Regions from separate parts of the Bergeyella anatis genome, predicted to be linked through region 1. Evidence: riboswitches for the same ligand, from Rfam matches in the RefSeq annotation. Region 1 holds a riboswitch; the other holds the start of a gene.
What was found. Region 1 has a riboswitch for cobalamin ahead of VQ048_RS00900 (TonB-dependent receptor plug domain-containing protein). Riboswitches for the same ligand answer to the same signal wherever they lie in the genome.

Region 1 (16,141 bases):
CGAATGCTTTTTAGGCATTGAAATACGTCCAGACTATTTTTCCTTTGGATTTACCGATGATTTCTTCCAAAGTTTCGAGAGGGGCTTCTTTGATTCTTTTGACGGACTTTAGTTTTTGAAATAAAAGTTCGATGGATTTTTCGCCTACACCGGGAATTTCCTCCAATTCGGTTTTGATGGTGGCGTTTTTACGGCGTGTTCGGTGGTGTTTTACGCCAAATCGGTGGGATTCATCCCGAACCCTTTGCAGGATTTTCAATGTTTCCGATTTTTTGTCCAAATATAAGGGGATGGGGTCTTCGGGAAAGAAGATTTCTTCCAGTCTTTTGGCGATGCCGATTACGGTTATTTTTCCGTAAAGTCCCAGTAATTTTAGGCTTTTTACCGCGGAGGAAAGCTGGCCTTTGCCGCCGTCGATAAGGATCAGTTGTGGTAAGGCCTCGCCTTCGTCCAGCATTCTTTTGTACCGGCGGTAGATGACTTCCTCCATGGTGGCAAAATCGTTGGGGCCGGTTACGGTTTGGGGGTGGAAAATGCGGTAATCCGATTTGGAGGGTTTTCCGTCTTTAAACACCACGCAGGCGGATACGGGGTTGGTTCCCTGGATGTTGGAGTTGTCAAATCCTTCGATGTGGCGGGGCTCTACGGGCATTCGGAGGGATTTCTGCATTTCGGCCATGATGCGGTTGGTGTGTCTTTCGGGGTCGATGATTTGCACCTGCTTTAGTTTTTCCAGGCGGTATTCTTTGGCGTTGTTTTCGGAGAGCTCTACGAGGCGTTTTTTATCGCCGACCTTGGGCACGATGAGTTTCACGCCGGGAATCTCAAAATTGAGGTGGAAAGGGAGAAAGATTTCTTTGGAATCGGATTCGAATTTTTTGCGTATTTCGATTAAGGCTTGTTCTAAAACGGTTTCGTCACTTTCTTCCAGTATTTTTTTGATTTCGGTGGTGTAGCTTTGGATGATGTTTCCGTTTTGGATTTTGAAATAATTGACATACGCCGCCGAGTCGTCGCTGGTCATCCCGAAAACGTCCACGTCATCAATGTTGGGGTTGACGACCGTGTGCTTGGCTTGATACTCCTCCAGTTGTTCCAAACGTTCTTTGACCATTTGGGCATTTTCGTATTCGAGATTTTGGGCGAAAGCCATCATTTCTTCCATGAGATAGGCTTTGGCGGTTCGGAAATCTCCTTTGACAATCCCCCGAATGGCATCGACTTTTTTATTGTAGCTTTCCTCACTTTCCAACTCTTCACAGGGGCCGTTGCAGTTTTTAATATGGTATTCTAAACAGACTTTGTATTTGCTGTTTTGTATTTTTTCGGGAGAGAGGTTGAGTGCGCAGGTTCGGATTCGGTAGATGTTTTTAATGGTTTCCAAAAGAATTTTGGCCGGTCGGACTTTGGCGTACGGTCCGTAGTACTCGCTTCCGTCTTTTATTTTGTTCCGCGTAAGGAAAATACGAGGGAAAGGCTCATTTTTAATGCAGATCCAAGGGTAGGACTTATCGTCTTTCATCATCACGTTGTAAAACGGTTGATGTTCCTTGATGAGGTTGTTTTCCAGTAGCAAGGCGTCGTATTCGCTGGGGACGATTGTGGTTTCCAAACGATGGATTTTACCGACCATGATTTTGGTTCGGTAGCCCGATAGGGTTTTGTTGAAATAGGAAAGAACTCTTTTTTTTAGATTTTTGGCTTTTCCCACGTAGAGCAGTTGTCCGTTTTTATCGTAATAGCGGTAGACCCCCGGATCGCTGGGGAGGGTTTTCAACTGGAGTTCCAAATCGGCATTCATGGAAGCAAAAGTACTAAAAAATCCGATTGTCAAACGGGCTTCTTTTGGCAATGAGGAGGGGTATTTCTGATTTTTCGGGATCTTTTTTAATTTTATTATCTCGGGAATAAGCCGTAAATTGGGGAAATTTTTTAATGATGATTTACGGAATAGATACATTTACATTTCATGACGTTTTGGAGATTGCCAAGTATCCGAAATTGGCCAAGCTCAACGAACAAGCCAAAGCACAGATTCTCAAGTCCCAAAATAACGTCAGACGCATTGTGGAGTCCGACCGTACGGTTTATGGGATTAATACGGGCTTTGGTCCTTTATGCGATACTAAGATTTCGGAAGAAGAAACGGCGCAGTTACAGCATAATTTGATTATTTCCCATGCCGTGGGGGTGGGGAACCCTATCGACAAAGAGTTGTCGAAAATCATGATGATTTGTAAGATTCATGCTCTGTCGAAAGGGTTTTCGGGCGTTTCGTTGGAGGTGATCGAGCGGATGATTCTGATGTTGGAAAAAGACATTATTCCGGTGGTTCCCGAACAAGGTTCGGTAGGGGCTTCAGGGGATTTGGCTCCGCTTTCGCATTTGGTGCTTCCTCTTTTGGGGCTGGGGCAGGTTTGGGACAATGGTAAACCTCACGATACGAGAATTGTTCTCGAAGAAAATAATTTGAAACCTTTGCGGTTAGGGCCTAAGGAGGGCCTGGGGCTGATTAACGGGACGCAATTTATTTTGGCGCATGCCATCAAGGGCTTGGAAAAGATGGAGTATCTTTTGGATTTGGCCGATTTGGCGGCGGCTATGAGTTTGGAGGCTTATCGGGGTTCGGCGAGTCCTTTCAAAAAGCAGTTGCATGAAATTCGTCCTTTTCCGGGGAGTCAGAGCGTGGCAGAGCGGATGCTGATGTTTTTGGAGGGGTCTGAAAATCTTAAAATTCATGAAGACTGTTCAAGGGTTCAGGATCCTTATTCCATTCGTTGCGTGCCTCAGGTGCATGGTGCCAGCCGCAATGCTTTTGAGCATTTGAAAGCGATGGCCGAGATCGAGTTGAACTCTGTGACGGACAATCCTATTGTTCTGAGTGGGGAAGAATCTATTTCGGGAGGTAATTTCCATGGTCAACCTTTGGCTTTGCCTTTGGATTATGCGACGTTAGCGGCGGCCGAAATCGGAAATATTTCCGATCGTCGGAGCTACTTGCTTTTGGAGGGGAAATTTGGTTTGCCAAGGCTTTTGACGGAAAGTTCGGGGCTTAATTCGGGTTTTATGATTCCGCAATACACGACGGCGGCGTTGGTTACCGAGAATAAGACGTTGTGCTTTCCGGCTTCTGCGGATTCTATCCCAACCAGTTTAGGGCAGGAGGATCATGTGTCGATGGGAAGTATTTCGGGGCGGAAATTTAATCGGGTTTTGGATAATTTGGTGCCGATTTTTGCCGTTGAGCTTATGTTTGCGGCTCAAGGTTTGGAGTTCCGCCGACCCGCCCGGTGCTCGGAAATTGTGGAAGAAAATTACGACATTCTTCGGAGTTCGGTACGGAAGCTGACCAACGATAGGGAAATCGGTAAAGACATTTTGGCTATTGCCGAACTGATTAAAGACCGGGCATTTATTGTCAATAAATAAAAGTGAAACGAAGGAGTGCTTTTTGAGTGCTCCTTTTTTTTGAGGTTGCTTTTGGGGCTGAGGGTTTGTTTTGCCCCGGTGAAAATGCCTATCTTTGACCCTTAAAAATAATGCACTATGAAGCATCAGCCGGTTGAGGGATTTTCCAAGTTGTCCAAGCAAGGGAAAATCGATTGGATCGTGAACGAATACCTTGAGGGAAATGACGAGTATCAGAAGATTTTAAAACAATACTGGAACGAGAACCCCGAACTTCAAAAACTGCACGAGGAATTTTCGGAGAACACCGTTTCCAATTTTTATATGCCTTACGGCATAGCACCCAATTTTTTGATTGACGGGAAACTTTTGGCTTTGCCTATGGCCGTGGAGGAGAGTTCGGTGGTGGCAGCGGCGTCGAAATCGGCTAAATTTTGGCTGGATAAAGGCGGGTTTAAAACCACTATCATCAACACGACCAAATTGGGGCATACGCATTTTATTTTTGAGGTGGAGCCGCATCGCCTGAAGCATTTTTTCAATTTTGAACTCAAAAAGAAACTCTTGCAGCAGACCGAGGCGATTACGGCCAATATGAGGAAGCGTGGCGGAGGAATATTGGATGTGGAGTTGGTGGATAAAACGTCGGAATTGTCCAATTATTATCAGTTGAAGGCTAGTTTCGATACGGTGGATTCCATGGGAGCGAATTTCATCAATTCTTGCTTGGAGCAGTTTGGAAAGACTTTGAAGCAGGAAATTGAAACTTCGGCGGCATTCACGGAGGAGGAGAAAGCGTCTTTGCAGGTGGTGATGAACATCTTGTCGAATTTTACACCGGATTGCATTGTAAGGGCGGAAGTTTCGTGCCGGATAGAAGATTTGAAGGACGATTCGGGGATTTCACCGGAAGAATTTGCCTGGAAGTTTAAGCAGGCGGTAACGATTGCGGAAATAGAACCTTATCGGGCAACCACTCATAACAAAGGCATCATGAATGGAGTGGATGCCGTGGTGATCGCCACCGGGAATGATTTCCGAGCGACGGAGGCTTGTGCGCATGCTTACGCGGCGAAAGACGGACAATACCGTTCGCTGACGCATTGCACGACCGAAAATGGAGTGTTTCGTTTTTGGATTGATCTTCCGATTTCCGTGGGTGTGGTTGGGGGATTAACGAATTTGCATCCTTTGGTGCGTTTTTCACTGGCTTTATTGGGCAAGCCTTCGGCACAGGAATTAATGAGTATTTTGGCGGTTTCGGGGCTGGCGCAGAATTTTGCGGCGCTTCGTTCTTTGGTCACAACGGGCATTCAGAAGGGGCATATGAAGATGCATTTGTTCAATATTCTTAATCAATTTGGAGCCACGGAGGAGGAAAAACAATATTTTGTACAGTATTTTAAGGATAAAACGGTGAGCCATCACGAGGTGATTTCGGAGCTGGAAAGGCTTCGGGCTTCCAAAATCTAAATCAAAAAAAACTCTGGTACTAACACCGGAGTTTTTTTATAGAAAGTCATGCTCTAAAATTTTTAAAATTCCTGAAAAAGCCGTACCTTTATAAAGGGGATGAATGAGGGGGAATTCAAAAGTTGGCTGTCATTATAAAACAAACCGTATGCAAAAATCACTCTTAATTTTAATATTAGCATTGACGACAAATTTATTGTTCACTCAAACCGACAATTACAAAACTGCGATTGATAATTTTCAAGCGAACTACAATGCTGAAAAGTATGACGAAATTTTCAACGACTTTTCGCCAGAGATGAAACAAGCATTGCCACTTGGGCAAATTGTTGAATTTTTAAAAGGACTTAAAAAACAGGTCGGTAAAATTGAGAACAAAGAGTTTGTTGCTTATAAACAAGGGACTTACGCAATGTATAAAACGAAGTTCGAGAGAATGATTTTAGCAGTAAATATTTCTCTTGACATTGAAAACCTAATAAACGGACTTTATATCAAACAGTATGAAGAACCAACACAAACCAATAATGCCGTAAATGCACTAAATAGTTACCCCAAAGAAATTGCGGAAATAATCTTCGGAAAAACTAAAAATATTCCGAATAATGCACAGCTTTCTATTGCGTTAATCCAAAACGGAAAAACAAATTATTACGGAATTATAAAAATAAACGACACTATAAAAACTATCGAAAATCACAACAAAATTTTTGAAATCGGCTCTATTACAAAAGTTTTCACATCGACTGTTTTAGCTTCACTTGTTGAAGATAAAAAAATCAAATTAGCAGACAATATCAATACTTTTTATCCTTTCACTTTCAAAGACGATACGAAAATCAATTTTGAAAGTTTAGCCAATCACACATCGGGTTTGCCTCGTTTGCCTGAAAATTTAGACCCAAAAGACCAAAATAATCCATACGAAGATTATGACAAAAAAGCGATTAATGAGTATTTACAAAATTTGATGAAACTCAATTCAAAAACCTATGCTTATTCAAATTTAGGTGCAGGATTATTGGGCTATACGCTTGGCTTATCACAAAAAACAACATTTCAAGAATTGCTGCAAAAGAGAATTTTTGATAAATATAAAATGAAAAATTCTTTTGTAAATTCTCAAAATTTGGGAAATAATCTCGTAAAAGGATTAAATAACAACGGTAATACTACTTCAAATTGGGATTTTGACGTTCTGTTTGGAGGTGGAGGAATTTTATCGACAACCGAAGATTTGGCAAAATTTGCAAACGCTCAATTCAATCTAAAAAACAAAGAACTCGCACTGACACGAAAACCAACGTTTGACATTAACGAAAATATGAAAATTGGTTTAGGTTGGCACATTTTAAAATCCGAGAACGGAAAAGACTTAATTTGGCACAACGGAGGAACCGGTGGATATTCTTCATCAATGGCCGTAAATATTCAAGAAAAAACGGCAATCATTATTTTATCCAATGTTGCTGACATCAACGAAAATATTGACGAACTTTGCTTTGAACTAACAAACAAAACTGATAAAAAATAACGAACAGCCAACATCGGTTTGGCAATATGGCGGCTGAAGTACTTCTATGAAACATTGGTACAAGGTTCAACGGCAGTAATTCTATTGAACTTTTGTGCTAAAATCCGCCACATCGCCAAGCCGTAAACCGATAGAGAAGTATTTATTAAACCGAGATATGAGTAATTTGACCGATTTTCAAAAGTTAGAATCCAAGGAAGATTTGATTCGCTATCTTATGGCGAACAAGGAAGAGAATCCTTTTTATGGCGAGGTGTTAGACAAGGTGCGATACGAGATTGAACTGCGGCAGTTGCAGGCGGAGCTGGTTGATTTTCAAAAATGGGCGGTGGAGAACAAGAAAAAAATCGCCATTATTTTTGAGGGGAGGGATGCCAGTGGGAAAGGCGGAACGATTAAGCGTTTTATTGAACACCTTAATCCTCGGGCAATGCGTTTGGTGGCATTAAATAAACCTACGGACGTGGAGAGGGGGCAGTGGTATTTTCGTCGGTATATCAAGGAGCTTCCGAACGAGGGAGAGGTTGTGTTTTTTGATCGGAGTTGGTACAATCGTGCGGTGGTGGAGCCTGTGATGGGGTTTTGTACGCCGGAGCAGTACGAGAGTTTTATGGTTCAGGTGCCTGAATTTGAGCATATGCTTTACGAGGCGGGGACGCATATTATTAAGTTTTGGTTTAGCGTGTCGAAGGATCAGCAGCTTTACCGCTTCAACCGTCGTTTGAAGAACCCTTTGAAGCGTTGGAAGTACAGCCCTGTGGATGAGAAGGGGCAAGAACTTTGGGATACGTTCACTTATTATAAGGATCAGATGTTCAGCCGTACGCATAATGCGTTTTCGCCTTGGGTGATCGTGAAGTCTGACAATAAGCTGCAGGCGAGGCTGGAGGCGATTCGTTACGTTCTTTCCTTGTTTAATTATTCGGGGAAGGCGGAATCGGCGGTGAATCTGAATCCCGATCCGAATGTGGTGCAGCGTTATTTCCGTACGGTTAAACAGATTGACCAATAGTCTGAGACCGAGTGCCGTTGTTTAATGCATTAAACCGATTAAATTATGAACATTACAAAAGAACAATTCGAGTTACTTAATACGAAGAAGGGGCTTTATGCTTTGCTTCAGAACGAATATTTGGATGTCGAGAAGGCTCAGAAATTCGTGAAATACGAGAAACGATTGGCCAAACTTCAGGAGGAAATGATAAAACTGCTCAACTGGGTGGTGGAGAACAAGAAGAAGGTGGTGGTGGTTTTTGAGGGGCGCGATGCTGCGGGTAAAGGCGGGGCGATCCGACGGATCACCGAAAATCTCAATCCTCGCCAGCATCGGGTGGTGGCATTGCCGAAGCCGGATGAGGTGGAACTCGGGCAGTGGTATTTTCAGCGGTATATTAACCAGTTGCCGCGTTCGGGAGAGATTGTGTTTTTTGACCGCAGTTGGTATAACCGTGCAGTGGTTGAACCGGTGAACGGTTTTTGTACGCCTCAGGAATACGAAACGTTTATGGCTCAGGTGAATGAATTTGAAAAAATGTTGATTGGTTCCGGTGTTTATTTATTGAAGCTTTATTTTTCTATTTCTAAAGAGGAGCAGGCTAAACGGTTTGCCGATATTAGGAATAGTCCTTTGAAAAAGTGGAAATACAGCGAGGTGGATCGCAATGCGCTGGCGCTTTGGGATAAGTACACGGAGTACAAGGAAAAAATGTTTGAAGTAACCAGTACGGCGCATGCGCCTTGGAAGATATTGAAGGCGAACAAGAAATCCAAGGCACGGATAGAGGCTTTGGAATACGTGCTTCAGAATATTCCTTATACGGTAAAGGATTTGGAGGCGATTTCGCACCAAGAGTTGGATTGATGAATTTTATTTATCGTAATACAAGAAAAGAGCTCTCTTTTGAGGGCTCTTTTTTTAGGGTTGATTTATGACGAAATTCTTACAGGAAGTGTTTGAAGATGAGCCAGCGGGATTGGTAATAGGTTTGGGATTGTTTTGGGGCTCTTCTTTTCCAGGTTTCGGGGGCTTGAGCGTAGAAACCGAAATGGGCTTTTACCACAGCCCAAAGGTGTGGAAATCCGTCTTTTATTCCGAATCTTATTCCGGCAATGCCGTCCAGACACAAACGGATGAAAATAATCCAAATCAGGTGGGGGAAAGGCAGGTTTTTCAACAGCATGGAGAGATTGTTGCGGAAATTTAGAAACGTTTTTTGGGGGCTTTGTTTGTTCAGGGTGCCTCCGCCCACGTGGTATACGGTGGATCGTCCTGTGTAGTAGACTTTGCGACCTTCGTTTTTCAGCCGCCAGCACAGGTCTATTTCCTCCTGATGAGCGAAAAAACGTTCGTCAAATCCTTTTTGAGTCCAAAAATCTTTGCTTCGGATGAAAAGGGCGCAGCCTGACGCCCAAAAGATTTCGGTTTCGTCGTTGTATTGGCCTTGGTCTTTTTCCAGTTGGTCGAAGAGGCGTCCTCGGCAATAGGGGTAGCCCAAATGGTCGATAAGACCGCCGCCGGCGCCGGCGAACTCAAAATAGTCTTTGTTTTCAAAGGATAGGATTTTGGGTTGTACGGCTGCGATTTCGGGGTTTTGGTCGAGGAGTTTTAGGGCGGGGAGGGTCCAGTTTTCGGTGACTTCCACATCCGAGTTCAGCAGGCAGTAGACGTCTGCTTTTATGGTTTTTAGCCCTTGGTTGTATCCATCGGCAAAGCCGTTATTGTTTGGGTTCTGAACGATTTTTACTGTGGGGAAAGATTTGCGGACGAAAGCCACCGAATCATCCGTGGAGGCATTGTCGATGACGTAGACTTCGGCATTGTCGGAATGGCGGATTACGGTTGGTAAAAATTTTTCCAGCCAATGTTTTCCGTTCCAGTTGAGTATGGCGATGGCGAGTGTCAAGGAGTAATGGGTTTTTGGGGTAAGGTTATGTTTAAACGATTTTTTTTACCAAGTCGGCGTATTTCCATCGGCGGTGCGACCACAGGTAATTGGAAGGGTCTCTTTTTAAGGTGTTTTCCAGCATTTGATGAAATTTTTTCACTACTTCGTAGGTTTGGAATTTTTCTCCATCGGGGTGTATACGGTAATAATTTACCTGATAAAATCCCCGTTTTATTTTTTTTATATCGCAGTAGATGAAAGCCAGGTCCATTCGAGTGGCGAGTTTGTCGTAGCCTAAAAAAACGGGGGTTTTTTGGTTTAGGAATTCGAGGCCGATGTCCGAGATGTGGTAATGGGGAGATTGGTCGGCAACGAACATATAGGTGTGGTTGCCATCGTTTGGGGTTCTTAGGATATGGCGCATGACTTCGTTGGCGTCCACGGATTGATTCCCGAAACGATTGCGGATGTTCTCGATTTGTTTGTTCCAGAAGGGGTTTTTTATTTTTCTGTAAACGGGGTAGCAGTGCTCTTGCGGAATAACCTTAGCCAAGGCAGAAATCCATTCCCAATTGAAAATGTGTCCGGAGAGGAAAATTATATTTTTTCCTTCGTCTTTGGCTTCCTGAAAGACGTGTTGGTTAAGGTGTTGCATTCTTACCCTTAGTTCGTGGGAACTTATGGTTAAGGATTTAAAGGTTTCCACGATATAATCGGCAAAGTGTCGGAAAAAGGCTTTTAGGATGGCCTTTCGTTCCTGCTCCGATTTTTCGGGGAAGGCGTTGTGCAGGTTTTCGCTCACTACTTTTTTACGGTAGCCGACGAGGTAGTAGCTGAGTACAAAGATAAGGTCGGCGAATCCGTAGAGCAGGCTCAAAGGAAGTTTTGAAATCAATTTGATGAGTTGAACGATAGCATTCATGAGATATAACGGACAAATTTAAGAATTATGGGGCTTATATGCAGTCGTTTTAGGATAAAATCGTTACATTTGACTTTAAAATCAATAGAAATGATAAGAAAGAGATTGCAATTGTTGGGTGTCGGGCTTTTGCTTTTGGCGAGTACGTCCTGCGGGAAAAGCGAGGCGGGGGCAGAGAACGGAAAAGGTTCGGAGGCGGTTGTTTCCGATAGTGTAGCGGCGGCTGAAGCCAAGAAGAAGGCTCAGGAGGCTGAAAAAGCAAAACTGGAAAAGCCGTACCATCCCGAAGACGACGCCAATGCGGTGATTGAAGGGTTGATAGCGAAGGCGAAGGCAGAAAACAAAACGATTATTTTGCAGGCGGGGGGTAACTGGTGCATTTGGTGTCTTCGTTTCCATGATTTTGTACAGAAAACGCCCGAGTTGAAAAAAATAGTGGACGACCATTACCTTTATTATCATCTCAATTACTCGCCCGAGAACAAAAACGAGGCGGTTTTTGCCCGTTACGGGGATCCGGGAAAGCATTACGGTTATCCGGTTTTTATTGTGTTGGATAAAAACGGGAAGCATATCCATACGCAGGAGAGCGGTAGTTTGGAGTCCGGCAAGAGTTATGATATAGAGAAGGTAAAGGCTTTTTTTGAAGCATGGAAGTCCTAAAGTAAAGACAAAACCACTTCGGAGACGGAGTGGTTATTTTACTTCCTGGTGCGAGATTTGGCGGAATTATAAAAATAGACTAATTTTACTTCCCTTTTAATTTTTAGGATGAAAAAAGAGCTTAAAATCGATTACGACTATTATCCGAGCGTTGAAGAAATGGATGAGCAAGCCCAGATGTTGTTTCAGCGGGCCTTGGAGGCCAGGGAGAAAGCTTATGCGCCTTATTCCAATTTTTTGGTAGGTTGCGCTTTGCTATTGGATTCCGGGGTGGTTGTTACGGGGAATAATCAGGAGAATGCGGCTTTTCCTTCGGGGACGTGTGCGGAGCGTTCGGCGATTTTTTGGACTTCTTCCAATTTTCCCAAAGAGAGAATCAAAACCATGATGGTGGTTGGCGGTCCGTTGGATGAGAGGCAGGGTAAGGTGGTTACGCCGCCTTGTGGAGCTTGTCGCCAAAGTATTTTGGAGTATGAAGCCCGCCAAGAAGAGCCTATCACGTTATACTTTGCGTCGGTGGATGGCGAGGTTTACCGTTTGGGTTCGGTTCGGGATTTGTTGCCGTTTTCGTTTGATGCTTCGTATCTTTAGTATTTTTTTTGTCATTTCGTCAGATACGCGGGTATTTTTTGTAATTTCGCCAAACTTTCGGAAAAGGGAACCGCGTGAAAATCGCGGACTGTCCCCGCAACTGTGATTCGTGCCTGAAAACAAGAAATGTTTTTGGGGATTCTTGCACCTAAAGCCACTGCCGTATGAGCGGGAAGGCGTACAAGAAGCGAAAGTCAGGAGACCTTGCCGAAAGGGTAAAACAAAATAAAGGCTTTCGGAGGAAAAGCTTCTAGGTTATGGTGTTAAAAAAAATCATTCTTGGTGCCTTTGTTCAGGGCATGGTCTTTTCTGTTTTTTCTCAGGAACAGATTATTGATACCGTTTATATCGACAGCCGCATTGCCCAATTTGGCAAAACTCAACCATTGTGGAAACTTTCTTCGGAGGAGGTTCGTAAGAATGCGGCCAGCCTTTCGGAAGTGCTTCGTTTTCAGAGTCCGGTATACATTAAGGAGAATGGAAGAGGCATGGTTTCTTCGCCTTCGTTTCGGGGGACTACGGCGCAGCAAACGGCATTTGTTTGGAACGGCATTACGATTAACTCCTTGTTTTTAGGGCAGGGGGATCTCAATAATATGGGGATTTTGGGGGCGGATGAAGTGGTTGTTAAATCGGGAGGTGGCAGTGTGGTCTATGGAAGCGGGGCGATTGGTGGTAGTGTTCACCTGAATAACCGATGGGCTTACGGTCGTGGGGCTCGGGTTTCTTTGTATTCGGAAGCGGCTTCGTACGGTACGTTTCATCAGGCTTTGAAAACCTCGTTTAGTGACGAACGCCTGAGTGTGCAGTTTAACCTAGACCATCGCCAAAGCGAGAACGACTACGAAGTGCCGAAAAAACGCTATGTTAATCGTAATGGACAATATGCCAATCATTCGGTGGATTTGGGGGCGGCCTATCGGCTGAACGAAAAGCATCAGTTGTACTGGCAGACGCAGTTTTTTGATGGGATGCAGCATTACCCCGTATTTTCTGTTTCGCAGACCAAAACCAAATACGAAACGCAAACCACCCGTTCCTTACTGACCTGGAGTGTTGAGAAGCCGCGTTTCCATAATAATCTTCGATTGGCTTACATGGAAGAGAACTTTGGGTATTACGGGGAGGTGAGCCGGTCTAAATCAAGTGGGGGAAAAGCCATGGTGCATTTGGTAAAGAATGATTTTGAGTACCGATTGGGTCAGGGATTAAAATTTTCGGCAATTGGCGAATTTCAATACCAAAAAGCAGAAGGAATGGGATCGGGCATAGGACGTCCGACACGCTCCTTGGGTTCGCTTACGGTGTTGCTTCAGGGGGATTCTAATCGTCGTTTTTATTGGGAAATGGGATCCAAACGGGAGGAGGCGCAAGGGTATGGCGGAGTACAGTTGTATTCACTAGCGGGAAATTACCGCTTCTCGGAGGGGTATACGGTAAAATGGAGTGCTTCCAAAAATTTTAGGGTGCCGACATTCAATGATTTGTTTTGGCAGCCCGGAGGAAATACGGGGCTTCGTTCCGAAACGTCTTATCAAGCGGAAATGAGCCATGTGTTTGAGCGGTGGGGAATGCGCTGGAGCATCACGCCCTACTATAATCGCATTGAAAACATGATTCGCTGGCTGCCGTCTTCAGCGGGCTATTGGAAGCCGGTGAACACGGATCAGGTGGAGATTATGGGATTGGAAAGCCGGGGAAGCTATGGGAAGACTTTTAGTGGAGGGAGGCGTTTGTCAGCGGATTGGGGGTATGCTTACAATCGCTCCGTCAATAGGGCGACGGGTAAGCAATTGATGTATGTGCCTATCCATCATGTATTTGGTAAGTTGGGTTATGACCATTCGGTTTTCGGAGTTTATTTTCAGGGGCTTTTTAATGGGCTTACGTATACGACTTCGGATGAGAGCCTTTCCAAAGCGATTGATCCTTATTTTGTGCTGAATGCGGGAGCTTATGTAGTGGTGCTCAAGAAACAAAAAATAGGCATGCGGGTAAATAATTTAGGGAACACGGTTTATGAAACGGTGGCTTATTATCCTTTGCCGCTCAGAAATTACAGTGTGTTTTTGACTTTGAATTTTTAAAGAACAAAATAACGAAGAAGGAATAACAATTAATAAATTTTTTTATATGAAATTAAGTAAAATTTTTGGATGGGCTATGGCTTCGGCTTTGTTGCTCAATGTGTCTTGCCGTAATGGCGAAGAGGTGGTTACCCTTCCTAAGGGGGATTACGAAAACGGAATTCTAATGGCCAATGAAGGGAATTTTGGCCGCCCCAATGCGGATCTGTCTTTTGTAACATCCGATTTAACTGAAGTGGATCAGAACATCTATTCTTCCGTCAATGGTGAAGCCTTGGGAGATGTGCTTCAATCGGTTGGTTTTTACGGCGATAAGGCTTATTTGGTGGTTAATAATAGCAATAAAATCGTTGTTGCTAATCGTTATACAATGAAAAAAGAGGCGGAAATAAGCAATGTTACCCAACCTCGATATGTTGCTTTTTCCAATTCTAAGATGTACGTAACAAGCAATAATTTTTGGGATTTGAGGCAGGTTAATGTTTATGATGGCAGTTCTAATAGATTGAAAACGATAAATTTTGATCGCTACGCTGAGAAAATAGTGTCTCAATCGGGGTATGTTTATGTTCAAACGGATGGAGTAAAGTACGAGCTTGTTGGAAACGACTATAAGGCTGTACCTACGGGACACACCATTGGGCGAATAAATGCTTCTACGGATGAGGTTATGTCGCCTGTAACTTTACCTGATGAAGGCGTTATTCGTGATTTGGCTTCAGCGGAAGGGGTGGTTTATGCTCTGTCCTCCGATGATAGTGGGTCTTATGTTTATAAAATCAATGCTTCGACGGGAGGGATAATCCAAACGACTTTCACAAGTGCGGCCAAGTTGGAGCGGTTGGCGGTTGACAATCAGAATGTGTATTGTTTGGGGACCGATAAAGAAAGCGGTAATAATGTAGTGTATAGTGTGGTTTCGGGGGGAATAAATAAAATGTTTTCGCTTTCTTCGGATCAACAAGGATATGTTTATGCGTTTAATGTTATTGATGGGCGAGTTTATACCTCAAACGCTACGTTCACTCAAGATAGCAAAGTTTCGGTTTATTCGGCGGTGGGAACTTTGTTGAAGGAATTTACGGCGGGTATGGGGACCAATGCTTTTTATAAGAACTAAATCTTTTAGTTTGAAATACAAAAAATGCGGATTTTTTTAATCCGCATTTTTTATTGACTTTACTTGGGTTTTACAAGTTGGCCAGTGTGTTTTTCAACTCGGCCCATCCGCCACCGTTGTAGCCGTTTTTCAGGCCTTGGGCGTTGAGGTATTCTAAGGCTCTTGCGCTTCGGTTACCGCTTCGGCAGAAGAGGACAACGGGTTTTTCGAGTGTTAGAATTTCGTCTTGGCGAGCCTCGATTTCTCCCAAGGGGATGTTTTTGGCGGTGGCAATTTCTCCGTCCATTTCCAGTTCAAGGGGTTCGCGGACGTCGATTAATTCGTAATTTCCTGCTTTTAATACTTCTTCTAAAGACATAGTTTGTTTTTTAATCGTTGCTGGTAATTGGCACTTTAACTATGGACAAAAATAGAAAAATTATTAGTTTTGCAGTGCAATTTATGTTACACAACGCAAGGAAATATTCGGAGCTGATTAAGTCCAAAGCCCGAAAGTTTGGTTTTCAGGGCTGTGGGATTTCGGCGGCGGGTTTTTTGGAGGAAGATGCTTTGCCGTTGGAAAACTTTCTGAAGAACCACTACCATGGGGAGATGGCGTATATGGCCAATCATTTTGATAAGCGTCTGGATCCTCGCTTATTAGTGCCGGGGGCAAAATCGGTGGTTTCTTTTTCTTATAACTATTACCCTTCGGAAACGATAGAAACGTTGGATAACTACAAAATATCGAAGTATGCTTATGGTTACGATTACCATGAAGTGATTAAGGATATTTTGAGGGAAATGGTGGCGGAACTTCAGGCGGAGATTGGGGATTTCGGATATCGTATTTTTGTGGATTCGGCTCCGGTGTTGGAGCGGAGTTGGGCAAGAAAATCGGGGATCGGTTGGGTTGGGAAAAACGCCAATCTCATTACGAAAAAAACGGGGTCTTTTTTCTTTTTGGCAGAACTGGTTTGCGATTTGGTTTTGGAGGCGGATGCTCCTGTTACCGATCATTGCGGTTATTGCACCCGTTGTTTGCAGGCTTGTCCTACGGGGGCGATAGTGGCGGATCGGGTGGTGGACGGCAGTAAATGCATTTCTTATGCTACGATTGAATTGAAAGACGATATTCCTTCGGAATTTAAAAATCATTTGGAGGACTGGATGTTTGGTTGCGATATTTGTCAGGATGTTTGTCCTTGGAATCGTTTTTCGAAGCCGCATAACCAGCCGGCTTTTCAACCTAATGAGGCGCTTAAAGCGTTTAGGAAAAACGATTGGGAAGAGCTGACTCAGGCTCTTTTTTCGGAGGTTTTTCGTAAGTCTCCGGTGAAACGGGCTAAATTCAAAGGATTACAGAGGACTGTAGCTTTTCTTAAATCGTCCGATCAGGGGAAGGGCTTGGAGGAGGGATAGAAAAAACCGCTGAAGCGAAGTTCAACGGTTTTTGAAATTAAAGTTTGGTTAGTTTTG
Region 2 (16,141 bases), on a different contig from region 1:
CTCCATCACCCAACAACTCAACAGCGAAATCAAACCCGACGAGCCTATCCTCAACCTCGCCAGCAACGAATATTTCAAGGTCATCGATAAAAAAAATTTAAAAGGAAAAGTCATCGACTTCGATTTCTACGAAATGAAATCCGGAAAGCCCAAAACCATCGTCGTCTATACCAAACACGCCCGAGGCCTAATGGTACGCTACTGCGCCCAAACCAATGCCAAAACGATAGACGACGTTAAAAACTTCAATCTCGAAGGCTACCTCATCGACGAAGAACGCTCCTCCGAGCAACGACTGGTCTTCACCCGTTAAAAAATCATTCCATCCCTAAAAAAACAACCTATGACTCCCAAAAACATCGTCAAACTCAGCAACACCATCGGGATTATTTCCATTATCCTTTTAGTCTATTGGGTTTTCATTTTCGTCTGCATCACGGTTTTCGGCCTAAAGGTATTTCGGGAAAACCTAACGGAAACCTTTTATTTAAGCGTCATCGGCATATTGGCGTTAATGCTTGGCTCGTTGATTCTCAATCTCATGTTCAACTTGACCAGAATCGCCGAAAAACACAACTCCGATAAAACAGAGGCCTTGAATGCCAATTCCAAAAAATTAGGCCTTATCTTCGCATTGAGCTTTCCAATGGTCTTCGGACTCCTTTTTGGCGGCGACTACCTCACCGCCAAAAAGAAAGAAAAAATGCTCGTAAACTCCGCTAAGTCCATTATTGAAAGTAATGCCAAAAAAACAGCCAAACTCGTCAATTATTCATTTGATAAACAATGGATTATCGAAGCGGACGACATCCTGAACCTCTACGCCAAAACAGATAAACACTTCCCTTACGTTTCCCTTCTGGTGGTAGACAGCCTCGATCATTCCGAAGTTTTTTTAGGTTTTAGAAACTATTACGGAAAAAGAAACGATACCATCCAACCCCTGAAAAAAGAATTCATCCAAGAAACCACCAGCCAAGAACGCGAATACCTGCGTCAGGTTTTTCACGGAGGCCACAGGGACATCCGCTTCAGCGCGAGTGACGGAAGGTACGAATTGTTTTATCCCTATTCCAAAGACGGAAAAACCATTGTTCTTTACTTTTCGGACTACCAACAATACGGAAAAATAGGAAGCTAAAACAAAATCCTTTTGCCTTTTTTGCCGCTCCATGCCCCCCTCTTTTTTTATTTTTTTAAACCCGATTGCCCCGAAATGACCCTCGCCGAATATCAAAAACACTTCATCCAATCGCTTTCCGAACAATATACCGCTACAGAAAGTCGCCTGCTCTACACCTTCTTTTTACAACATTATTTAGGCGATGACCGCGCCCAACAAAGAAGCTGCGCCCATCTGACACTCGACGAAAGCGAAAAACAAAAATTGGACACCGCTCTGGAAGGATTAAAATCGGGAATCCCGTACCAATACCTCCTGGGCGAAGCCGAATTTTACGGCATGACCTTTAAAGTGAATTCTGAAGTTCTAATTCCGCGCCCGGAAACGGAAGAGCTACTGGAACTGGCCCTAAAAACACTGAAGTCCTCTGAACTGAACCACGGAAAATTCCGAGGCATCGATATCGGAACGGGAAGCGGAATCCTTCCCATTGTACTGAAAAAAAACTTCCCCCAAGCGGAAATCTGGGCCATAGACAACTCCGAAAAGGCTTTGGAAATTGCCCAAGCCAATGCCCAAAAACACCGCACAGAAGTCCACTTGGTCTGTCGGGATTACCTTTCGTCCCCATTGGAAAATCATTTTGACGTGATCATTTCCAATCCGCCTTACATCGGACAAGACGAACAAAACGAAATCGCCCCAAGCGTTAAAAACCATGAACCCCAAGCCGCCCTGTTTTCGCCCACCGAAGACCCTTTGGTTTTCTATCGGAAAATCGCTCACGACGCCCTTAATCATCTGAATAAAAACGGCTACATCTTTTTGGAGATCAACCAAAAATTCGGCCCGGAAACCTTGGCGCTGTTTGAGCATTTTTCCGAAAATCAATTGATAAAAGACCTATCCGGAAACGACCGCTTCGTTATTGCAAAAAAATAAAAGAGTCGGAACTATCCGACTCTTAATATCAGGGGAAAAATCAGTCCAAATTCATTTCAGGAATTTCCCCCTCAATCCCAAGATCCGCCTGTGTAGAAGCCACAATATGCTCTACCGAAACCCCAGGTGCACGCTCCACCAACCTAAAGCCTTCAGGCGTTACATCCAATACCGCCAATTCGGTAACGATACGTTTAACACACCCCACCCCGGTCAATGGCAAAGTGCATTTTTTAAGCAGTTTGCTTTCGCCCGCCTTGTTAACGTGCATCATCGCCACAATAATATTTTCGGCCGAAGCCACCAAATCCATGGCGCCCCCCATTCCTTTAACCATTTTTCCAGGGATTTTCCAGTTCGCAATATCCCCATTTTCAGACACTTCCATCGCCCCCAAAATGGTAAGATCAACCTTACGGCTCCGGATCATCCCAAAACTAAACGCCGAATCAAAAAAAGAAGCCCCCGGCAATGTCGTAATCGTCTGCTTCCCCGCATTAATGATGTCCGCATCTTCCTCCCCTTCGTAAGGAAAAGGTCCCATCCCCAAAACGCCATTCTCACTCTGAAACTCCACCGAAAGATGCGCCGGCACATAGTTCGCCACCAAGGTGGGAATTCCGATTCCGAGGTTAACATAGTATCCGTCTTTTACTTCTTTCGCAATACGCTTTGCAATTTGTTCTTTCGTAAGCATTATGATTCTCTTTTTCGGGTTGTTCTTTGTTCTATTCGTTTCTGATAATCGGTTCCTTGAAAAATCCGTTGCACCATAATCCCCGGAATATGAATCTGATTCGGATCCAACTCGCCCGGTTCGACCAACTCTTCCACCTCTGCAATCGTAATCTTAGCCGCTCCTGCCATGGGATGGTTGAAATTTCTTGCCGAGCCCTTGAAAATTAAATTCCCCGAATAGTCCCCCTTCCAAGCTTTCACAATGGCATAATCGGCCCGAAAAGCCTCCTCCAAAACGTGCATTTTTCCGTCAAATGACCGTGCCTCTTTTCCTTCGGCCACCTCCGTACCGTAACCGGCCGGCGTGTAAAAAGCCGGTATTCCCGCCTGAGCCGCCCGGCACTTCTCCGCCAGCGTCCCCTGCGGAGTGAGCTCCACTTCCAACTCTCCCGAAAGCATTTGCCTTTCAAATTCGGCATTCTCGCCCACATAGGAGGAAATCATTTTTTTAATCTGTTTCTTATGCAATAAAAGCCCCAAACCGAAATCGTCCACTCCCGCATTATTGGAAATGCAAGTTAAATTCTTCACATCGCTTTCCACCAAAGCCGTAATGCAGTTTTCCGGAATCCCGCACAATCCGAACCCCCCAAGCATAAGGGTCATTCCGTCTTCAATACCCTCAATGGCCTGCTTGGCATTTTGTACTCTTTTGTCTATCATTTTATCTTTCTTTTTTCAGGATAGTAATTTACTACTTTTTCGCTTAGTACAAAAAAACACCCGCCCTTCAAAAGAAAAAAACCTCATTCGCCTACCCCAAAAGCCATATTATAACGGATAAAAAAAACAAAAAATATTCGGCATTAATTTCTAAAATGCCCCATATCAAGCTTCAAAGAAAAAAAGTTAGAGAAGAAATTAGAACCTCCCACTCCCGAATTAGAAAGGGCATAATCCAGCGTCAGCCCTTTATAACGAAATCCCAAACCGGCACTCGGTTGGAAAGCCACTCTTCGTTTAAGACTCTCAATATCGGTCACCCCTTGAAAACGGTTAACCCCAATTCGGACAAAAATCATGTTCTGATATTTCAACTCTGCACCAGCATAAGGCGTAAGGCTAGCAAAATCACTGGAAAAAAGAGCCGCCGTTTTAGCAAAATCCACATTGACGCCCACTTCGGGCAAAAGTTCCCAGTCGCGTGAAAGTTCAAAATTTTTGGCCACGCCAGCGTTCAATTTAGGTAAAGTGATTTCCATTTTTTCCTCAGGCGCCGGATTCATTTCCTCCCCCTGAACTACCGTGGAAAGCGCCTCCTGATTAACACTCCAAAAATTAACCGTCGTAGTAGCATCCCTCAACATAGCCCCATAACGCCACCCGCTATCCGAAAGGTATTGCGCCCCCAAATCAAAACCAAAACCAAAACCATTGGCAAATTTTCCCACGTTACGGTAAACCAACTTGGCATTAACCCCAAGGTTCAATCGATGATTTCCCGACGGATGAAAGGCATAGGACAGAATCCCGGCATAATCGGCTTGGGAAAATTTAGTAATGCGGTCGTAATCAATATTTCCTTCGGCGTCAATCATACGGGTCGTATCCAAAATATCATCGATCCCCAACCTTACAATCGAAAAAGCCAATGTTCCGGCATTATGATCCAAAGGCTTAGCAAAAGCAATGTAGTCGTATTTGGCAATGCTTTCAAAATATTCGGCATGCATGGCTGCCCCCTGCCAATCCCTTTCCATTTCGGCCAATCCGGCAGGATTCCACATCGGTGCATACACGTCCTCCTGATGCGCCATCACCGCCCCGCCCATAGCCATCCCCCGAGCACCTGCTCCAAGATTAAGAAACTCGTTGGAATATTTTCGGACAACCTGCCCAGGTGCAGAAAAGAAAAAAAAGATAGCCCCCGTTAATACTACTCGCTTCATTATTGATTTGCCGTAAGTTTAAGTTTTCGTTTAGCTTTAATAATACCGTTGGCGACAATCGCCAAAATCATCACCCCCGAAGCCAGATAAAACACCGGACTCATGTGCTCCGATTCCCCGAAAATAAAATAGGCAAAAATAATCCCATAAATCGGTTCCAAATTCACGGTGAGAATCAATGTAAAAGGAGTGATATATTTCATCAAACTGATGGATTCCAACATCGGATAAGCCGTAAATACCCCAGCCAACAACGTAACTAACGCTAAATCGGCAGTATTTATTTCGCCCAAACGAGAAAAAGATCCCGTTAAAAGATAAAATAACGCCAAAAAGCCCCACCCGCAAAAAATTTCGTAAAAAATAATATTTCCTGAAGATGTTTTTCCGTAGAGTTTACCATTAAACACCGAAAAAACCGTTCCTAAAAATGCCGCGATAATACCATACAGTATCCCCTCCGCATACCGAAATTCCGTCTGAAAAATCAAAGCCATGCAAAAAACAATGACTATCCCCATGACGACTTCCGAAACGTCAATTTTTCGCCGGAACACCAAAGGTTCGAAAACAGCCGCAAAAAGCGTCGACAAAGAAATACAACTCAAAGCAATAGACACATTGGACACCTTGATGGAATGAAAGAAAAACAACCAATGCGCCGCCATAAAAGCCCCGATGATGGCAAGTTGAGCAAACAGCTTCCTGGAAACCGCAATACTCTGCCGCTTAAAAAAGCGAAGGAAAAGAAAAAGAAACACCGCCGCCAAAAGCATTCGGTAAAAGACCAGTCCCTGTGCGTCAATGGAAATAAGCTTTCCCAAAACAGCCGTAAATCCCCATAAAAACACTATGAGATGCAAGCGAAATAAAGCCGGATTTTTCATAATACTTTGCAAAACTATCAATTTATTACCGATAATTAAGGGACAACTGAGAGATAAGGCCTTATTTTTGGAGAACCGAGAGCTTCAAAATCTTGTCAGTTTAGGGAAAAGCATTATCTTTAAGGGAAAATTTAGTTGCGATACCATGGATATAGAATTTAATAAACGCGAAGACCATAACCGCCTCAAGCTATCGGAAATCAACCGTCTGTACAGTGAAATCAAGAAAGGTGGAGGTGAAAAGCGGCTTCAAAAATTAAGAGAGGAAGGCAAAATGACAGCGCGGGAAAGGATCAATTACCTTTTGGACGATCCCAAAGCCGCCATTGAAATCGGCGCCTTTGCAGGATACGACCTTTATAAAGAACACGGCGGCTGCCCCAGCGGAGGCGTGGTGGTGGTTATCGGACATATCTCCGGACGCCAGTGCGTGGTGGTGGCCAATGACGCTTCAGTAAAAGCGGGGGCATGGTTTCCGATTACGGGGAAGAAAAATCTTCGCGCCCAAGAAATCGCCATGGAAAATCGCCTGCCCATCATCTATTTGGTAGACTCGGCAGGGGTTTATCTTCCCATGCAGGACGAAATATTCCCCGACAAAGAGCACTTCGGACGGATTTTTAGGAATAATGCGAAAATGAGCGCCATGGGCATCATTCAGATTTCGGCAGTGATGGGCAGTTGCGTGGCAGGCGGAGCCTACCTTCCGATTATGAGTGATGAAGCCATGATTGTGGATCAAACCGGTTCCATTTTTTTAGCCGGAAGTTACCTTGTGAAAGCCGCCATTGGCGAAAACGTTGACAACGAAACCTTAGGAGGTGCCACCACACACTGCGAAATATCGGGAGTGACCGATTACAAAGCCAAAAACGACCAAGAAGCTTTGGATCGAATCAAAAACATCATGAAATCCATAGGTGCCTCCCCCAAAGCCGGATTTGACCGAATCGAAAGCACCGAACCGAAAGAATCCCCTTCGTCCATTTTCGGTCTCATGCCGATTTCCAGAGCCGAACAATACGACACTTACGACCTTATAAAATGCCTAGTGGACGGATCCGAATACGAAGAATACAAGCCGGATTATGGAAAAACGATTATTTGCGCCACCGCAAGAATTGACGGCTGGAGTGTGGGCATTGTGGCCAACCAACGAAAAATGGTAAAAAACGGCAAAGGCGAAATGCAATTCGGGGGCGTTATCTACTCCGATTCTGCCGATAAAGCCACCCGCTTCATCGCCAATTGCAACCAAAGAAAAATTCCTCTTGTTTTTCTCCAAGACGTTACAGGCTTTATGGTAGGCTCGAAATCTGAACACGGCGGTATCATTAAAGACGGCGCCAAAATGGTGAATGCCGTGGCCAATTCGGTGGTTCCAAAATTCACCGTCATTACCGGAAATTCTTACGGTGCAGGAAATTACGCCATGTGCGGCAAAGCCTACGACCCAAGGCTTATCGTCGCTTGGCCCTGGGCCGAGCTCGCCGTTATGGGAGGCGCGCAGGCCGCAAAAGTTCTCACACAAATTCAGGAATCCACCCTTAAAAAGCAAGGAAAAGAAATTTCTCCCAAGGAAAGACAAGAACTATTGGACGATATTTCAAAACGGTACCAACAGCAAACCGAAGCGACCTATTCCGCCGCAAGACTTTGGACCGACGCCATCATCAACCCCGAAGACACCCGCCGATGGATTTCCATGGGCATTGAGGCTGCCAACCATGCACCAATCGAAGAGAAGTTCAATCTCGGAGTCATTCAGGTTTAATAATAATTCTGTAAATTTGCCTTTCGTAAACAGTAATTTATGAAAAAGTTATTATCGTTATCAGCCGTTTTGTTCGCCTTTTGGGCATTCGCCCAATGCAATATCGTGGGGAGAAGCAACATCGGCCTAGGGGCATCCGAAACCTATCAGGTGGAAAACAACAATGCCCAATGTCCCGACTGCCACCAATGGACCCTGATTGGCGGCACCGCCCAGATTGAAGGTGAATTCCGTAAAAACAACGTCAAAATAACCCCGCTATCCTCCGGAAGATCCGTGCTTTCTTTGGCCATGCTAACGGCTCAGGGCGTGGTGCAGTGCAGCAAAAGCATCGACGTAGGCTCATCGGGATTCGCGTCCTCCGCCCCAGAACCTAGAAAAGTGGATTGCGACATCGACATTAACGGTTACAAGGAAGTAAAATATGCCCAAGGCATCGTATCTTTCTTCCCTTCCAACACCCAAAACGAATACAAGTACAGTTGGACCGCCGTATACAGCGACGGAACCCAAAAATCGTCCTTGGAAAAAGTACCTCAGTTTGAATATTCCGCAGAGCGAACCATTACCTTAGTCAAGGTAAAAATAACCTCCACGACCTGCATGAAAGAACTTTCCAAAACTTACGAAACCGGATTTTGGAAATTCTTTTAACCAACCGAGGACGATAAAATTCATAAAAAATCATAGCTTTTGGCTATGATTTTTTTGTTCAGTCGATTTTAGCTCTTAACCCATTTAAAACGATACTCGTGATCGGGAGTAGCCAAACGATCGGTAACCCGTTGCAAACGCTGTGGAAGCTTCATCAAAAATTCCTGGGCCTTCTGAGCCTGCTCGTTCAACCCGTCGATGTGCTCAATCTTCCAATCGGCAAGCAACCCCTTCAAAATATCAATATAATCCTGGGCCGTATAAACCATGCAACGCTGAGCCGCATCCGAAAAATGAGCCCACAACGCCCCGGCTTTCTGCCCGCTTTCCCTCATCAAATGAGCCGGCATGACAATTTTCTTGCGCATCATATCCTCAAAAGCCAACATCATTTCCGATGGATCCATCTCAAAAATCCGATGGATAAAATACTTATAGGCCTTGGCATGGCGCGCCTCGTCCGCCGCAATAACCCCACACATCTTAGCCAATTTGGTGTTTCCACTTTGCTTCGCAAACGTCCCCACCCTACGATGAGAAATATTAGTCGCCGTTTCCTGAAAGCTGGTATAAACAAAATTGCGGTAAGGATCCGTAGACGTTCCCAAATCAAATCCATCCTGAATAAGATACTGCGTCGTTACCTCCATCTCCCGCATATTAACTCGCCCACACAAATAAAGGTATTTGTTTAGCAAATCCCCATGGCGGTTTTCTTCCGCCGTCCAATGCCTCACCCACTTGCTCCAACCCGTTCCCTGCTCCTGATCCACCCCGTCAATGCCCATAATCCAACTCTCATAGCTGGGCAAAGCCTCCTCCGTAATGCAATCCCCAATCAACGTCACAAACAAATCGTAATCCATAAAATGAGCGAAATGCTGCAGTTCCTCCAGTTCGTTTCCAAAATCCTCAGACGTTGTATCCGGAAGAAAATCAGAAGGTTGCCAAATCTTCTCCACAGGGGTTAAATAATTCTTTATAAACGCATCCACCTCCTTACCCAGCGTTTTCATAACTTCCAGTCTTACCAGTTTGTTGTACATCTCCTGTCTTTGTTTTATTCGAGGCTAATATACCCATTATTATTCAAAGCATAATAATTTAAACCCAAAAAGAGATAAAAAGATTGAATTTCCACAATCGCCGACAAATAAAAAACCGCCCCAAAAACGAGACGGTTTTTCAAATTTCAAAAAATCGGGCTTTAATCCACCAAAATTTCTCCCGTCATGATTTCGGGAACCGGAACCCCCATCACCTTAAGGATAGTCGGAGCCACGTCCCCCAGTTTTCCAGGTCTGAGCGTCCATGTCTTATCCTTATCCATAAGAATCAAAGGAACCAAATTGGTAGAATGTTGGGTATTAGGCGAACCGTCAGGGTTAATCATGTAATCGGAATTGCCGTGATCCGCCAAAATAAACACCGCATAGCCCCGCTCGTAACCCGCCGTAGCCACACGGTTAATGCATTCGTCCACGGTCTCAGCCGCCTTAACTGCCGCCGAAAAAATGCCCGTATGCCCCACCATATCGGTATTGGCAAAATTGAGACAAATGAAATCAGCCGTTTCGTTTTCAATTTCGGGTAAAATACGCGCCGTAATATCATACGCCGACATCTCGGGTTTTAAATCGTACGTCGGTACGTCTTTCGGACTCGGGCAAAGCACCCGTTTTTCATTGTTAAACTCAGCCTCTCGACCTCCGGAAAAGAAAAACGTCACATGGGGATACTTCTCGGTCTCCGCAACCCGGATTTGAGATTTGCCGTTTTTCTCCAAAACCTCTCCCATCGTTTGCTGCAAAACCTCCTCGTCAAACACCACACGAACGCCCTCAAAAGCCTTATCGTAATTAGTCATGGTAAGGTAATAAAGCGGCAGCTTATGCATCCCAAACTCAGGGTAATCCTTTTGAGATAAAACCTCCGTAATCTCCCGTCCGCGATCCGTACGGAAATTGAAACAGAACACCACGTCGCCTTCCTCAATTGTAGCCACGGGGTTTCCGCTACCATCCACCCGAATAATCGGCTTCAAAAACTCATCCGTCACCCCTGCATCGTAAGACGCCTGAACGGCCGAAACAACATCCTCAGTTTTAACGCCCTCGCCATGAACCATCGCATCATAGGCCAACTTGACCCTCTCCCAGCGTTTATCCCGATCCATCGCATAATAGCGCCCCACCACAGACGCCAACTGTCCTCCCGAAACCGCCATATGGCGAAGAAGATCCTCGATAAACCCCTTCCCCGAATGCGGATCGCAATCCCGCCCGTCCGTGAAGGCATGCACGTAAGTCCGATCGCTCACGCCGTTATCCAAAGCCGCCGTCAAAAGTCCTTTAAGATGGTTAAGGTGAGAATGCACCCCGCCATCGGAAGCCAGCCCAATGAAATGTATTTTTTTAGCTTTATTCTTGGCGTACTCAAACGCATTTGTTATTTTTTCCTCCTTACCCAAAGTTCCTCGCTCCACAGCCATGTTCAATTTCACCAAGTTTTGGTAAACCACACGCCCTGCTCCGAGATTCATGTGCCCAACTTCCGAATTCCCCATCTGTCCGACAGGAAGCCCCACAGCCATACCGCTCGCCTCCAAAGTTGTATGAGGAAATTTCTGATACAAACTATCCATAAACGGCGTATTCGCCTGATCAATTGCCGAAACCTTCGGGTCGGTCCCTAATCCCCATCCATCTAGGATGGCCAATATTGCTTTCTTAGACATTATTTAGCGGTTTTTATTATCGCAAATTTACTGATTTTTGTTTCTTATCCCCGAATTAGGAAGATGAAATAATTCATTATTGCCTTTTATTTTTTAACTTTGAATCATGGATTTACGAGACCAACTGAAAAGCCTTTTTCCCGATCATCAGGAACAGGACTTTGAAATGCCCGAAGAGCCCTTCCAGCAAAAAGCCCCACTGGTATGCAAATACGAAAAAAAAGGAAGAAACGGTAAGCCCGTTACCCTAATTGAAGGCTTCGAAGGCAGCGAAGAAGAACTCAAAAAAATCGCAAAAAAAATTAAAACCTCCTTGGCCATCGGCGGCTCCGAAAAAGACGGCATCCTCATCTTCCAAGGCGACAACCGAACTAAAATCATGGAAATTCTACACGAAATGGGATATAAAACCAAACGCGTAGGCGGATGACGCCCGTCCCTTAAAGCTCTAAAAAAACACTAAAAACATTAATAAAATACAATTCTTATGTCTAATAATACCCTTGCAGCTTCCGAACTGGTTCTCAATGAAGACGGAAGCGTCTATCATCTCAATTTATTACCCGAAGACATTGCCGAAAAAATCATCTTGGTCGGAGATCCCGACCGCGTTCCCAAAGTATCGCAATACTTCGACAAAATTGAAATCAAAAAAAATAAACGCGAGTTTTATACCCATACCGGCGTACTAAGAGGCGAGCGCATTACCGTTATGTCCACCGGTATCGGAACCGAGAACATCGATATCGTAATGAACGAACTAGACGCTCTTGTCAATATCGATTTAAAAAATAAAACCTTTAAAACCGAGCATACCGCTTTGGAGCTTTTCCGCCTCGGAACTTGCGGATCGGTAAACCCCGAAGTAGAGGTCGACCAAATGCTCGTAACCCAAAATGTCGTGGGGCTCGACGGTCTGATGCACTTTTATTCCGATTATCAATTTGAAAACGAATTTTCCAAGAACTTCATGGCAAAATTCCCGTACGAACGGATTAAACCCATGCTCTATTTCGCCGAGTGGAGCGAGTCCATTGCCGACTATTATAAGGACGCCAAATACCACGGCAACACCGCTACGTTCCCCGGATTCTATGCGCCCCAAGGAAGACAACTGCGCCTCAAGGCAGTGGATGCCCGCTTCTTGGAAACCCTGAACGATTTAGGCGTAAGCAATTTTGAAATGGAAACCTCGGCCATCTACGGCCTTGCCAAACTCTTGGGCCACAAAGCCCTCACAGTAAACAACGTCATCGCCAACCGAAGACGAGGCGAATTTGCAGCAGATCACCATGCCTCAGAGAAGAAAATGATTCAATGGGTATTGGATCGGATCATCCAATAAAATTAAGACATCCAATAGAAAAACCTTGCGATTTGCAAGGTTTTTTTAATACTCATCACTTCCCTAAAACAAGAAAGCATTGTTTTATTTTTTCATTATTTTGAAAATTTGTTCTCCACGGGACGTTTTAACTCGAACCAAAAGCAAACCGCTCCTAACGGAAGGCTCCAATCTCAAACGAGGCTCATCCGACAATTGGGACTCCTGAATCAGTCGGCCTTGGGCATCAAAAATCTGCACCATCTCAATGGAAGAAGTAAACCCTTTGAAAATCAACTCATCCGTCGCAGGATTCGGCCCGACATAGCCCAAAACCTCTCTTACCTCCCGCACCGAAAGCGAAGCGCAATCGTTCGTCACCCTCGTTCCCGAAGGAGAAACCATATTAACCTTATCCTCACAATCCAAAAGAATCTCGGTGAAATCCGGGTTATCCGATACGTTAATCACCGAGAAAACCGTGGGTTTAGCATCCCTTAAATCCAAAGTTTTAAGGTTATTTTTATTCGCCAATAAGGTCTTCAAAGCCTCATTGCCGCCGAAAGTAATTTTTTCGATTTTATTGTCGACCACCGAAACCCAAGAAAGCGCCCCTAACCCCGAAAGATCCACCTCTCTTAAAGCATTCCCTTCAATGTGCAACCGCTCCAAAGCCGTCATAGGCGACAAATCAAGAGAAGAAACCTTATTTTTCACCATAAAAAAGCGTTTTACAGCCTTCTGTTTGGACAAATCTATGGACTCAATCTGATTGTTGTTAAGGTACAAAAACACAATCGTACCTGAGGCCGGTAGTTCAACCCCGGTCAAATTGTTATTGTTCAATTCCAAATTGGAAAGTTCGTTAAGCCCGGATAAATCCAGCACCCCGGTCAACCGATTATCCCTGAGATTAAGTATTTTTAACTTCGTATTCTCCGATACATCGATCGAAGTTAGCGAATGCCTACCCAAATTCAACTCCGTTAAATTTTTAAAAGCCTCTATCCCCTTTGCCGAAGTAATCGCAGGGTAAGACCGAAGATTACGAATCGTAGTAAACATTAACGCTTCCTCCTCGGATATTTCCTTATCCTTATTCACATCATACGAAGGGTATGCCGCCAAAAGCGCCGTTTTAAAATTAACATCTTCAAAAATCACATTTTGGGCACAAAGCGACTGCACCGCCATCAAGGTCACCGGTAAAAATTTTCTCATATAAACCAATTAAAAAATAACAAGCTAAAGCCAAAAAGACCTCCCCCAAAACGAATAAATCGCCTGAGTAAAAAAAAGAAAACAGAACTGGTAAATGCCTCTAAACGATACTGTTTACCACAAGGCTCCGCCCTTTCTTCCCGAAGGTCATCACTAAAAAGGACAAGGCAGGTCTCCTGACTTTCTCACTTCTACCGCCTTCCCCGGTTTCCCGAGTGGCCCGAATGGATAAAAGCATAACAATTGAGATTTACAGTTGCGGGGACAGTTCGAGATTTTCACTCGATTCCCTATTAAGCCTAAGAAGCCGCCGACTTCCAAAGCACCTTTCCCAAGCGGCAAATTTACACTTTTTCATCCAAAACAAAATCCTTCCGAAAGATTTTCCGAAAGGATTTTTATAGGGATATTCTCTTCCTAACGCAGAAAATTACTCTGCCAGGATGATTCCTTTATCGTTGTTAAATTCCACCACGCCACTCTTGATGGGATAAGAAAAAACAGAATCTTTCTCGTTTTCTCTCTTGAAAAATTTAGCATATTCTTCCTTAATGGCGTTCGTATAAAGCTTTACTTTACCGCCTCCCAGGGAAGAAACAATTGCCGCGTGGTTTTTCATGATATGAAATTCGCCTGATTTTCCGGGAAGTAATACCGAATCCACTTCCCCTTCAAACACCACAAATTCCGGAGTTAAAATTTTTATATTCATAAGGTTTTAACTTTGGGCTTCAAGCAACGCTCAAAGCATTATAATTAAGCGTTTTCAGCAAGCATTTTTTGTCCGGCCTCAATAGCCTCCTCAATCGTTCCTTTCAAGTTGAAAGCCGCTTCCGGAAGGTGATCAAGCTCTCCGTCAATAATCATGTTAAAGCCTTTGATGGTATCCTTGATGTCCACCAAGGCTCCCGGAATCCCCGTAAACTGCTCCGCCACGTGGAACGGCTGGGAAAGGAAACGCTGAACCTTTCTTGCACGATAAACCACCAATTTATCTTCCTCAGAAAGTTCTTCCATCCCAAGAATCGCAATGATATCTTGCAATGCTTTATACCTTTGCAATATCTCTTTTACTCTTTGGGCGCAGTTGTAGTGTTCCTCCCCAATAATTTCAGGAGCCAAAATTCTGGATGTCGAATCCAACGGATCTACCGCAGGGTAAATCCCCAAAGAAGCAATCTTTCTGGAAAGTACCGTCGTAGCATCCAAGTGCGCAAACGTCGTTGCTGGCGCAGGGTCGGTAAGGTCGTCCGCCGGAACGTAAACCGCCTGAACCGAAGTAATGGATCCATTTTTAGTGGAAGTAATCCGCTCCTGCATTGCCCCCATCTCTGAAGCCAACGTCGGCTGATACCCCACCGCTGAAGGCATACGTCCCAATAGAGCCGATACCTCCGAACCCGCTTGGGTGAATCGGAAAATGTTATCCACAAAGAAAAGAACGTCTCTTCCTTGCCCCGCTCCATCGCCATCACGGAAATACTCGGCAATAGTCAGTCCCGAAAGGGCTACCCTTGCTCTCGCTCCAGGAGGCTCGTTCATCTGACCGAAAACAAAAGTACACTTGGAGTCTTTCATCAATTCCAAATCCACCTTGGAAAGATCCCATCCGCCTTCTTCCATCGAATGCATGAAACCTTCTCCGTATTTAATAATACCGGACTCCAACATCTCTCTCAAAAGGTCGTTTCCTTCTCTTGTTCTCTCTCCTACCCCGGCAAAAACCGAAAGACCACCGTGGCCCTTGGCAATATTGTTAATCAACTCCTGAATAAGTACCGTCTTACCTACACCGGCACCTCCGAACAAACCAATTTTACCCCCTTTAGCGTAAGGCTCAATAAGGTCGATAACTTTAATCCCCGTGTACAATACTTCGGCAGAAGTCGAAAGCTGATCAAATTTCGGAGCTTCTCTGTGAATTGGCAATCCGCCCTCCTTGGAAAGTTCTGGAAGACCGTCAATCGCACCTCCTACCACATTAAAAAGACGTCCGTAAACCCCTTCCCCAGTAGGCATGGTAATTTGTCTCCCGAAGCCAACCACCTCGTGGCCTCTCTGCAACCCGTCGGTTGCATCCATCGCAATACATCTTACCGAATCCTCACCGATGTGCTGTTCTACCTCGAGAACCAGTTTATCACCATTATCCTTTGTTACTTCCAGTGCATCATGAATTTTAGGAAGCTCTGCCTCCGATGTAAAAACCACGTCAATTACCGGACCAATAATTTGAGAAATTTTTCCTTTAATTTGGTTTGCCATTGCTAAATTTTTTCGTTGTGCAAATATAAGGATTATTGCCAAATGTACAATTGTCCGTAAAAAAGATTTTTATCATCTTTGCATCCAAATTTTCAGCCTTGCAAATCATCAATTATCCGGACCGTTTTCACTCCGCTCACCCCTTGGTGCTCTCCTTGGGGATGTTCGACGGCGTACACAAAGGCCACCAGTGCATCCTAAACGAAATCAACCACATAGCCGAAAATAAAAATTTAAAATCCGCCATCCTGACCTTTTGGCCACACCCTCGATTGGTGCTTCAACCCGAAACCGAACTCAAACTGCTCAGCACCATTGACGAAAAAACCCAACACCTTCTGAAGCAAAACTTGGATTACCTGTTTCTCCAACCCTTCAACGAGGCCTTCCGAAACCTCACCGGTGAAGAATTCGTCGAGCAAATTTTGGTCGGAAAACTAAATGTAAAACACCTCATCATCGGGCACGACCACGTCTTCGGCAAAAACAAAAGCGGAAACTTCGAACTCCTGAAAACCCTCGCTCCAAAATTCGGTTTTGAAGTGGAGCGCATGGATGCCGTAAACCTTCACAACGACCATATCTCT

Region 2: linked by a shared signal. The riboswitch ahead of VQ048_RS09630 (T9SS type A sorting domain-containing protein) and the one ahead of VQ048_RS00900 (TonB-dependent receptor plug domain-containing protein) in region 1 are both predicted to bind cobalamin.

Annotation. Positions count from the first base shown of each region.
Region 1 covers NZ_JAYWXI010000001.1:169,479-185,619, forward strand. Annotated here, with positions in the region: gene uvrC (excinuclease ABC subunit UvrC) at 11-1,801, opposite strand; gene hutH (histidine ammonia-lyase) at 1,939-3,429, shown strand; gene VQ048_RS00860 (hydroxymethylglutaryl-CoA reductase, degradative) at 3,547-4,881, shown strand; gene VQ048_RS00865 (serine hydrolase domain-containing protein) at 5,030-6,415, shown strand; gene ppk2 (polyphosphate kinase 2) at 6,573-7,427, shown strand; gene ppk2 (polyphosphate kinase 2) at 7,473-8,276, shown strand; gene VQ048_RS00880 (glycosyltransferase family 2 protein) at 8,356-9,318, opposite strand; gene VQ048_RS00885 (lysophospholipid acyltransferase family protein) at 9,350-10,222, opposite strand; gene VQ048_RS00890 (thioredoxin fold domain-containing protein) at 10,316-10,885, shown strand; gene VQ048_RS00895 (cytidine deaminase) at 10,994-11,476, shown strand; cobalamin riboswitch at 11,507-11,702, shown strand; gene VQ048_RS00900 (TonB-dependent receptor plug domain-containing protein) at 11,734-13,563, shown strand; gene VQ048_RS00905 (DUF5074 domain-containing protein) at 13,610-14,683, shown strand; gene VQ048_RS00910 (rhodanese-like domain-containing protein) at 14,754-15,041, opposite strand; gene queG (tRNA epoxyqueuosine(34) reductase QueG) at 15,125-16,084, shown strand; gene VQ048_RS00920 (ATP-dependent helicase) at 16,122-16,141, opposite strand, start outside.
Region 2 covers NZ_JAYWXI010000013.1:11,414-27,554, reverse strand. Annotated here, with positions in the region: gene yaaA (peroxide stress protein YaaA) at 1-313, shown strand, start outside; gene VQ048_RS09690 (hypothetical protein) at 344-1,141, shown strand; gene prmC (peptide chain release factor N(5)-glutamine methyltransferase) at 1,217-2,065, shown strand; gene VQ048_RS09680 (CoA transferase subunit B) at 2,106-2,762, opposite strand; gene VQ048_RS09675 (CoA transferase subunit A) at 2,762-3,466, opposite strand; gene VQ048_RS09670 (putative type IX sorting system protein PorV2) at 3,610-4,692, opposite strand; gene VQ048_RS09665 (DMT family transporter) at 4,692-5,579, opposite strand; gene VQ048_RS09660 (acyl-CoA carboxylase subunit beta) at 5,725-7,353, shown strand; gene VQ048_RS09655 (hypothetical protein) at 7,393-8,007, shown strand; gene VQ048_RS09650 (acyl-ACP desaturase) at 8,076-9,053, opposite strand; gene gpmI (2,3-bisphosphoglycerate-independent phosphoglycerate mutase) at 9,215-10,744, opposite strand; gene VQ048_RS09640 (translation initiation factor) at 10,851-11,174, shown strand; gene VQ048_RS09635 (nucleoside phosphorylase) at 11,232-12,089, shown strand; gene VQ048_RS09630 (T9SS type A sorting domain-containing protein) at 12,174-13,289, opposite strand; cobalamin riboswitch at 13,439-13,634, opposite strand; gene VQ048_RS09625 (FoF1 ATP synthase subunit delta/epsilon) at 13,720-14,001, opposite strand; gene atpD (F0F1 ATP synthase subunit beta) at 14,046-15,554, opposite strand; gene VQ048_RS09615 (bifunctional riboflavin kinase/FAD synthetase) at 15,653-16,141, shown strand, end outside.